One region of the Aequorivita sp. IT1183 genome, then DNA from elsewhere that is predicted to be linked to it. Evidence: riboswitches for the same ligand, from Rfam matches in the RefSeq annotation. Region 1 holds a riboswitch; the other holds the start of a gene.

Region 1 (4,242 bases):
ACCAAAAAATGTATTGCTGAAGCTGTTCTGCATTACTGAAATAAGACAAAACCGAAACCACAGCGGTAGTAACACTGCCAAACATTAAACCAATTATTAAAATTGCCATGGTGTCTTTTATTCTGAAAGTTACCGCCAAAACGGCTAAAAGGACTAAAAAGCTACCTAATGCCGAAGCCACGACAAGGCTCCATTGACTTAGTAGTAAAGTTCCAAAAATTCCGCCAAAGGTACTTGCACCCAATATTAAAATGGCAACACCCAGGCTCGCGCCGCTGCTCAATCCTAAAACAAAAGGACCGGCCAACGGGTTGCGAAACAAGGTCTGCATTAGCAATCCCGAAACAGCCAAACCGCCACCGGCAAGTATTGCTGTAATTGCTTTTGGTAGTCTGTAATCCATCAATATATAGCGCCAAGTTTCTTTAGAAGCACCGTTGCCAATGAAGACAGAAATAATTTCATCAATAGGAATTGAAACCGATCCGATGCTCAAATTCACCAAAAACGCAGCAATGAGCGCTATAAATAGCACCGCAAATTGAAGGCGAAATGTTTGGGTAGTTTGCATTAATTCAATTTATCAAAAAAGTAAAATTGGTGCTCCGGAAACAACTCTGGGTGTAGAATTTTAATTAAATCTTTTAAAACCAAATCTGGACGATTGGGTGCCAATTCATAATAAATCACACCGCCCGTTTCGCCTTTTTTCATACTGTAAGAATAAACGTTTGCAGTTTTATACGCTTCAAATTGGGCATATACTTGGCTCGCATTTTTCATCTCGTCTAGGCTTGTAAATTGTCCGGGACCTATCCAATATGCTGCATTTTGGCCTTTCTCCAAAACAGATTCTAAATTTAATGCGAGGCTGCCAGTGCCTTCTGAATCTTTCCAAAGATAATCACCATTGGCATCGTCTATAAATTGTGCGCCCCAACTATCACCCTGCGGCATATACCAAACGTCTTTGTACATTGCCCCGCTAATAACTGTGGGGGTTTCTTTTGCTTTGGAAGCAATTTTCTTAGCAGCGTTATAATCGGTTTCAATAGTTTTAAAAATACTATCTGCTTCTTTTTCTTTATTGAAAAGTACTCCAAAAAATTTAATCCATTCTGCTTTTCCCAAAGGTGAAGTTTCTGTCCAATCTGAATTATAAAGCACAGGAATCTCTGTATTCTGAATGGTGGCAAAAGCAGAATTATTTCCGTCAACCGCAAAACCAATTACTGCTTCGGGATTTAATTCGATTAAAATTTCGGTGTTGATATCTTCGTTTTTACCGAGCTCTTTTACTTTTTCGGCTACAATTAGTTGTCGTGTTTTTTCCGAAGAAATATAGTTGAGATTAGGAAAACCGACCAATGTTTCAATTTCCCCCAACATTTCCAAAGAAGGAATGTGTGTGGTGGAAGTAACAACAATTCGTTTAACTGGTATTTCAACTACTGCGTCATACTTTTCAGGATTTTGAATCGCACCGTTTTTTTCAACTAAAGCATACGTAAATGTTTTCTCGGTTCCGGGCCACGGGTTTTTTAGGGTGATGGTTTTGTAACCGTCAAAAGTGGCTATCTCAAAACCTTTGGCGTATTTTATATCCGTCAATATTCCTTCAGCATTTGAGGTATCGGATGATTGAATATCGTTATTGGTGTTTTTACAAGCGGTAAAAAAAAGGAAGCAACTTATAATGAAGACAAATTTTTGCATCCCCAAAAATAATGGTTTTGTTTGGGTGTACTAGTATTTAAAGTCTATTTTTGCGATGAATTTTGGTAAGCAGTTTTCCACACTGGAAAATGCTTTTAAAAGGGAATTCGGTTAAAACCCGAAGCTGTTCCCGCAACTGTAAGTCGTCCCAATATATTTTGGGCGTGCATAACTTCAAAAACCACTGTCAGTCATAGGCTGATGGGAAGGTAGCACAAAAGACAAGCCAGGAGACCTGCCAGATTCATAATTTAAAAATATCAAACTTTCGGGATAAAGGTTGAATTATGAAACAAACTAGTATCCATATTATTTTATTTTTTTTGCTGTGTACGGTTTCTGCCTACGCGCAACTGGATAGCATTCAGCAATTGCCGGAAGTGATGCTTACCGATGCAAAACTCATTCATTTTTCAAAAGGGTTCAAACTAGAAAAACTCAATGATTCTGTTGTTGAAAGAAATGCCACTTCTTTAACTGAAACGCTTCGCTACAATACTTCAATCTACTTTAAAGAAAATGGTTTCGGAATGGTTTCATCTCCCTCTTTCCGTGGAACAAACGCCGCTCAAACTGCTGTGGTTTGGAACGGCATCAATATAAATTCGGTTTTTACGGGACAGACAGATTTCAATACTATTTCACCTTTAAATTACAATGAAATTGCAATAAGAAGCGGTGGCGGCGGTGTGCAATACGGCAGCGGTGCCGTTGGCGGAAGTATTCATTTAAACAACACATATACCTTCGAAAAGATTGATACTACTGCAATCGGACTTCGTTACGGAAGTTTTTCTACAATTGGCGGAAATGCAACCACTACTCAATCTTGGGATAACCTTTATTTAAATGTAGGCGTAGATTTTACTAGTTCTGATAACGATTACGATTATGTGGGTAAAAACCAAAAAAATCAACACGGTGAATTTCTGCGCTTAGCAGCTAATGTAAATGGTGCCAAAAAATTGAAGAATGGCGTTGCTACGTGGAATTCTGAATACACCTATAACGACCGTAATTTTTCTGGCAGTTTAAATACTATCGGCAAGGACGGTTATAAAGATATTGCAACACGTAACCTTTGGCAATTGCAGCAAAGAATTGGGTTATTTACAACAAAAGCTAGCGTTGCGCATCTTTTTGAACAATACCGCTATTATCCAAATAGTGAAAAACCTTTGTTTGACGAGGGCAGTGCGAACACATTTATAAGTGCCCTGCAATCTGAAGTTTTTCTTCGGGAAAAACTTCGGCTAAACGCAAAAGTTGAATACACATACATAAATGCCACTGGAGACAACGTGGGTGAGAATTTGCGAAAAACTTTAGCTGCTGTAATTCTGTTAAATCATAAAATTTCGAAAGATTTTAGCTACGGTTTAAATTTTAGAAAAGAATTTCTGAATGATTTTGACAACCCATTTCTTTTTTCGGCTGATGCTAAATGGCGACTTTCAGAAAAGTATGCGCTTCGTATAAACGGTTCAAAGAACTATCGCGTGCCAACCTTTAATGATTTGTTTTGGTACGCAGGTGGCAATTTAAATTTGCAGCCAGAAACTTCATATCAAATTGAATTGGGGCAGGAGTTTTCCGTTGGAAATTTGAAAGCAGATTTTGCGGCATTCTATATCTCTTCCGAAGATTTAATAAAATGGGTTCCTGCCAGCGGCAATGTTTGGGAGCCTATAAATATTAGTAAAACACGAAATTACGGCCTCGAAGCATCTGTTGGTTATTTTGTGAAAATTAACCAACAGCAATCGTTGGATTTTAGTGCGAATTATTCCTATACCAAAGCAGAAGATTTAGAAAAGCTGAAGCAGCTTATTTATGTACCGTTTCACAAAACGTCTGGCACATTACAATATAATTTCGCAAATTTCTCTGCTTATGCGCAAGGATTATTTAACGGCGAAATATACACAACTACAGACAATAGCGAGAGCCTCGATGCTTTTACGGTTTTTAATTTAGGAGCTGAATATGTGTTGCCATTTAATCCAAATATCACGGTAGGTGGCAGATTCAAAAATGTTTTTAATACCTATTACGAAAATGTGGCTTATCGGCCAATGACTTCCCGAAACTTTCAAATATTCTTAAACTTTAATATATAACAAATGAAAATTATGAAAAAACTATTGTTTCTATCTTTAACCACGATGCTTTTTATATCCTGTAGCAATGATGATGATGATGTGCAACCAGAAATTATTCCTGCAGCTTTTGAAAATGGAATCCTTATAACTAATGAAGGTCCGTTTAGTGGCGGAAGCGGAACAATTACATACATATCTGAAGATTACAGTACAGTTTCTCAAAATATTTATAAAACTGTGAATGGATCTGACTTGGGTAATATAGTTCAGTCTATGGGTTTTCAGGATGAGAATGCTTATATAGTTGTAAATAATTCGAATAAAATAATGATAGCCAATCGCTATACTTTCGAGAGTGTAGATTCGATAACAGTGGGCATTAACAATCCAAGATATTTTATGAGTGTTGATGGAAACAAAGGCT
Region 2 (4,242 bases), on a different contig from region 1:
TCCATTTGGGAAATAATAGCGACAAAATTTGTTATTCCCAATGTGCTCTATAGTTTATATTCCTTTTGTTTGATGTAACAAATAGGTCTCGACTGCGCTCGACCGGACAATGGAGCCAGGTGTAGTACTATTCACGATAGCAAGGAGCATCATCAGATTGCCGCGCTTTGCTCGCAATGACGGTTCATTCAATCATCATCCCTATCGTTTTGGCCAAGGAGTTTACGACTGTTGTAATCTGCACTAATTTAGTTCCATTCATGTTTAGTTCCATTAATGACAGCAAGTGGCCTTATAGGATTGCCTCGCTTCGGTCGCAATGACGACCCATTGATGTGAGTGCCGTGCTTCGGTCGCAATGTCGGTTTAAGTGATATTAAAAATCATAACTACTTTTCTTGTATCTCATCATTTGGGGGATATGAATCATTCTGAAAATCCATAAATTGGAAGTAGATTTCTCCAAGTAAAAATTTTATTTGGCCATCTGTCAGGTTCTCAAGTTGAACCTGCATTTTTTCATCTTCTATTAAATAAGTCAAAAATCTTCCTAATATTTCTTCATCAATATTTAGATTATTAAGCATATAATGGCTGTAATTTTCTTCTAATAGAATCAAATTCGCCGTTTTCTTTTCAAATTGGATGTATTTCTTGAGGCGTTTTGTTCTTCCACTTATAGCATTTATGATTGGATCTACTTGTAAAGAACCGCCTAGAAGTCCCAAGAGATGGATAGGTTTAAAATCCCCCGCGGTGTATAATCTTCTTTCATTTGTAGATAAGGGTTTAATTTTCTTATTAATAATTCCCAAACTTACTGCGTCAAATTTGGATTTTGATATAATAGAAACTTCATCCAATTCATTAATTCTATTAAATATTGAATACGGAGGGAAAACGTTAGAATCTGCAGCATTTATTGAATCCTCAATTTTTTTAATTTTTATAAGAGAATCTTTCGCCTTCAAATCCTTGTTAATAGTATCATGAACTTGTAATCGATTTTCAATAATTTCTTTATTCTGAGAAAAAGAATAGGCCGAGTAAAAGATCAAGAAAAAGGTAAATGTGAACTTCATTCTAAATTTGAATATGTATAATAAAGTTGGTTAAATGCAGTAGGAATGACGGTTATCTCCACTCGTACTCATTGTTTAATACATTATTAGCGTTCAAACCAGCCACCCATCTCCCACTCCTCCGAAACACTTACTAAGGAGAGTTCCATAAAACTTCGCATCCCCTCTCGAGCGCTGGCGCCTGTACTGAGCAGGACTGTAATGCGGTATTCTGCCCCCAGGTGTAGTTCTTTTTATGACAACAAATAGCCTCAAAGGTTTAATTACGTTAAGCTTCGATTTGCGATGGCTTATAGACCTAGCAATGAAGACATCATTGATACGATTGCTTCGCTGCTTTCCACTGCCATTGGAAGTGGGAGGAGTTTTTTTAGCGGGTTGCTAAATAAGGGGCTTTTTAATTTCAAAAGGAGGTCTCGACTGCGCTCGACCGGACAATGGAGTCAGGTGTAGTACTATTCATGATAGCAAGTAGCCTCATGAGGTTGCCGCGCTTCGCTCGCAATGACGGTTCATTCAATCATCATCCGAATCGTTTTGGCCAAGGAGTTTACGGATTAAAAAAGAAAACCTAGAACCTACAAATACAATTCATAAATTCATCTCTAGCTAGTAATCAAATTTCCATACCTTTGTTCCGTATTTGGTTTGTATCTGAAAAATTTCAGAACAATTAAAAGGGAAATAGGTGAAAATTGATGAAGCCGCCGGTTGAAAAACCAAGTCTTCTTAAATCTTTAAATCCTATGCTGTTCCCGCAACTGTAAGCTTTGTCCGCCTAAGGCGGATGCCTGTAATTAAAAACTTCAAAATAATCCACTGTCTACCTTGGTTGATGGGAAGGAAAATTACAGGACGCAAGCCAGGAGACCTGCCAAATTGCAATAATTTAAAAAACGCTGGCTTTCGGGTAAAAGGCTTTAAGTTTATGATTTTATTTATAGCTTCTTACTGCTCTTATTTAACCCAGACTTCTCAAGGGACAAGTGTTCTTGTCGGCATTTCATTTTTTAAACACATCCATTATGGCGAAATATAATTTATGGCATATGGCGGGCCTGGATATTTTCTTAGAGTCTCTAAACGACCAAGAGCTTAAAAAGTACACAACAAATCTGGCACCGCAATCCAATGCATCTCCTTTAATAAGTTGGCGGGATACTGCAGATTTTTTTGCACCAAGAGAGCCTTTAAATTCGCTGGAAAAAGATAGAATTACATTAGAGTTAATGGAAAGTCAATTTCAATGGAAAACAGACTTTAACGAAATATTGAAGCATCCATACGACGCATTGATTGTAACCAACTCGCTGCAAACGATACTGTGGACCAATCCTGGGTTCTTTAAAATGACAGGCTATCAAGCCAGTTATGCACTTGGAAAAAAACCTTCTTTTTTGCAAGGGGATCAAACTTCAAAAGAAACCAAGGAACTTATAAAGGAAAATCTTTTAAAAGAGATACCCTTCACTTCAAAAATACTGAACTATAAAAAAAACCAAGAAGAATACTGGTGTAAAATACAAATCTTCCCAATGCAAACTAAGAAAGGTATTACCCATTATTTGGCATTGGAAACTGAACTATTATGAACGTAAAAGAAAGAATTTTAAAATCAGAAACCCGCATATTTAAAGCGGTTTTCCCAAATACAACCAATCATTACGACACGCTTTTTGGCGGTACCGCTATGCAGTTTATGGATGAGGTTGCGTTTATCACTGCCACACGCTATAGTAGGCAAAGAATGGTAACAGTTTCTTCAGACCGCATCGATTTTACAAAACCCATTCCTGCAGGAACCATTGTAGAATTGGTGGGGCAAGTTGTGCATTTGGGAACAACGAGCCTTAAGGTGAAAGTTGAAATATTTGTTGAGGAAATGTATTCTTACAGTCGGGAAAAAGCGGTAAGTGGAGTATTCACCTTTGTTGCGATTGATGAAAATAAAAATCCTATTAAATTAATATAATAGGCCTTTTCACTAACATTCATCCTATACCCTGCCCACGTGGGTGTCTCTCCCGTGTTCTCTGAAATGTATCACGCTTACTGATAGGAATACCCAACAATTACTCAATATTGACCAGCTGCTAAAACGGCGTCGGTGGAAACACGGATTAATCAAAGAAAACTGTGTGGCCGACACAGGCTACAGTAGTGGCGAAGATGTATTCTATAGAAAACCGCTAAACCTATTACCGCTCGCTATCAAAAATCTCCTTTACAGCCATTCTATATTTTACAGGATTGGCGGCTTTTTTGATCTTTTTATAGGTTTTTTGCGGATTCGAAAAAGATTGCGAAAAATATTCCCAGAAACCTAACATCTTCATTTTAATTGGTGTTGGCCCAGATAAAATTGCATCGTATTGTTGGTAGATTTCGTCGTGAAAAGCTTCAAATAAATCCCAGCGATTTTCAGGATAGTCTGTAGTATTGTTTTTTATCATACTCGGTAAAAACGGATCGGCAATTAAGCCACGACCAATCATAAAATGATCAATACTTGGGAAACGCTCCTGCATTTTCTTAAACTGTGCCACCGTGGTAATATCGCCGTTATAATACAGTTTGTGTTTTGCGGCGTCAACACATTTTTGAAAAGCGTCTAAATCTACGCCGCCTTTATATAATTGTTTTCCAAGACGCGCGTGTATAGCAACGTTTTTAAGCGGATATTTATCGAGAATAGGAAAAGTGTGCAGAATTTCGTCACTATGCTCATACCCCATCCGCATTTTCATTGAGACCAAAATATCGGTTTCATTGTGAACACGTTTTAAAATAGCATCTATTTTATTGAAATCGCAAATTAAACCAGAACCCATGCCACGATTTGTAACCATTGGGTACGGACAACCTAAATTCCAGTTTAGCTCTTTATAACCAAATTGTTGCACGTATTTAGCAACAAAAATAAACTCGTCGGCATCATTTGTAATTATCTGAGGAATAACTTCTAAAGTAGCGTTGTTCTCTGGTAATAAATCGCGCTCGTATGATTGCTTCACTTCCATCTTGCCATTTAAACGAATATAGGGCGCATAGAAAGTATCTATACCTCCAAAATATTTGTTTTGTGCATTCCTAAAATGAAAAGTGGTAAATCCCTGTAATGGCGAAGATAAAAGTGTAAAACTCATAGTTTATTTGCTGG

The links. A riboswitch is a leader RNA that binds a small molecule or an ion and turns the genes downstream of it on or off. The one in region 1 is predicted to bind cobalamin.
Region 2: linked by a shared signal. The riboswitch ahead of AC3RVF_RS15005 (PAS domain-containing protein) and the one ahead of AC3RVF_RS07515 (TonB-dependent receptor) in region 1 are both predicted to bind cobalamin.

The regions. Positions count from the first base shown of each region.
Region 1 is NZ_JBYRHS010000003.1:421,665-425,906, reverse strand. Features, by position in the region: gene AC3RVF_RS07525 (FecCD family ABC transporter permease) at 1-571, opposite strand, end outside; gene AC3RVF_RS07520 (ABC transporter substrate-binding protein) at 571-1,716, opposite strand; cobalamin riboswitch at 1,762-1,973, shown strand; gene AC3RVF_RS07515 (TonB-dependent receptor) at 2,004-3,836, shown strand; gene AC3RVF_RS07510 (YncE family protein) at 3,849-4,242, shown strand, end outside.
Region 2 is NZ_JBYRHS010000007.1:99,555-103,796, reverse strand. Features, by position in the region: gene AC3RVF_RS15010 (hypothetical protein) at 390-1,082, opposite strand; cobalamin riboswitch at 1,710-1,975, shown strand; gene AC3RVF_RS15005 (PAS domain-containing protein) at 2,108-2,674, shown strand; gene AC3RVF_RS15000 (acyl-CoA thioesterase) at 2,671-3,054, shown strand; gene AC3RVF_RS14995 (tRNA dihydrouridine synthase) at 3,281-4,228, opposite strand.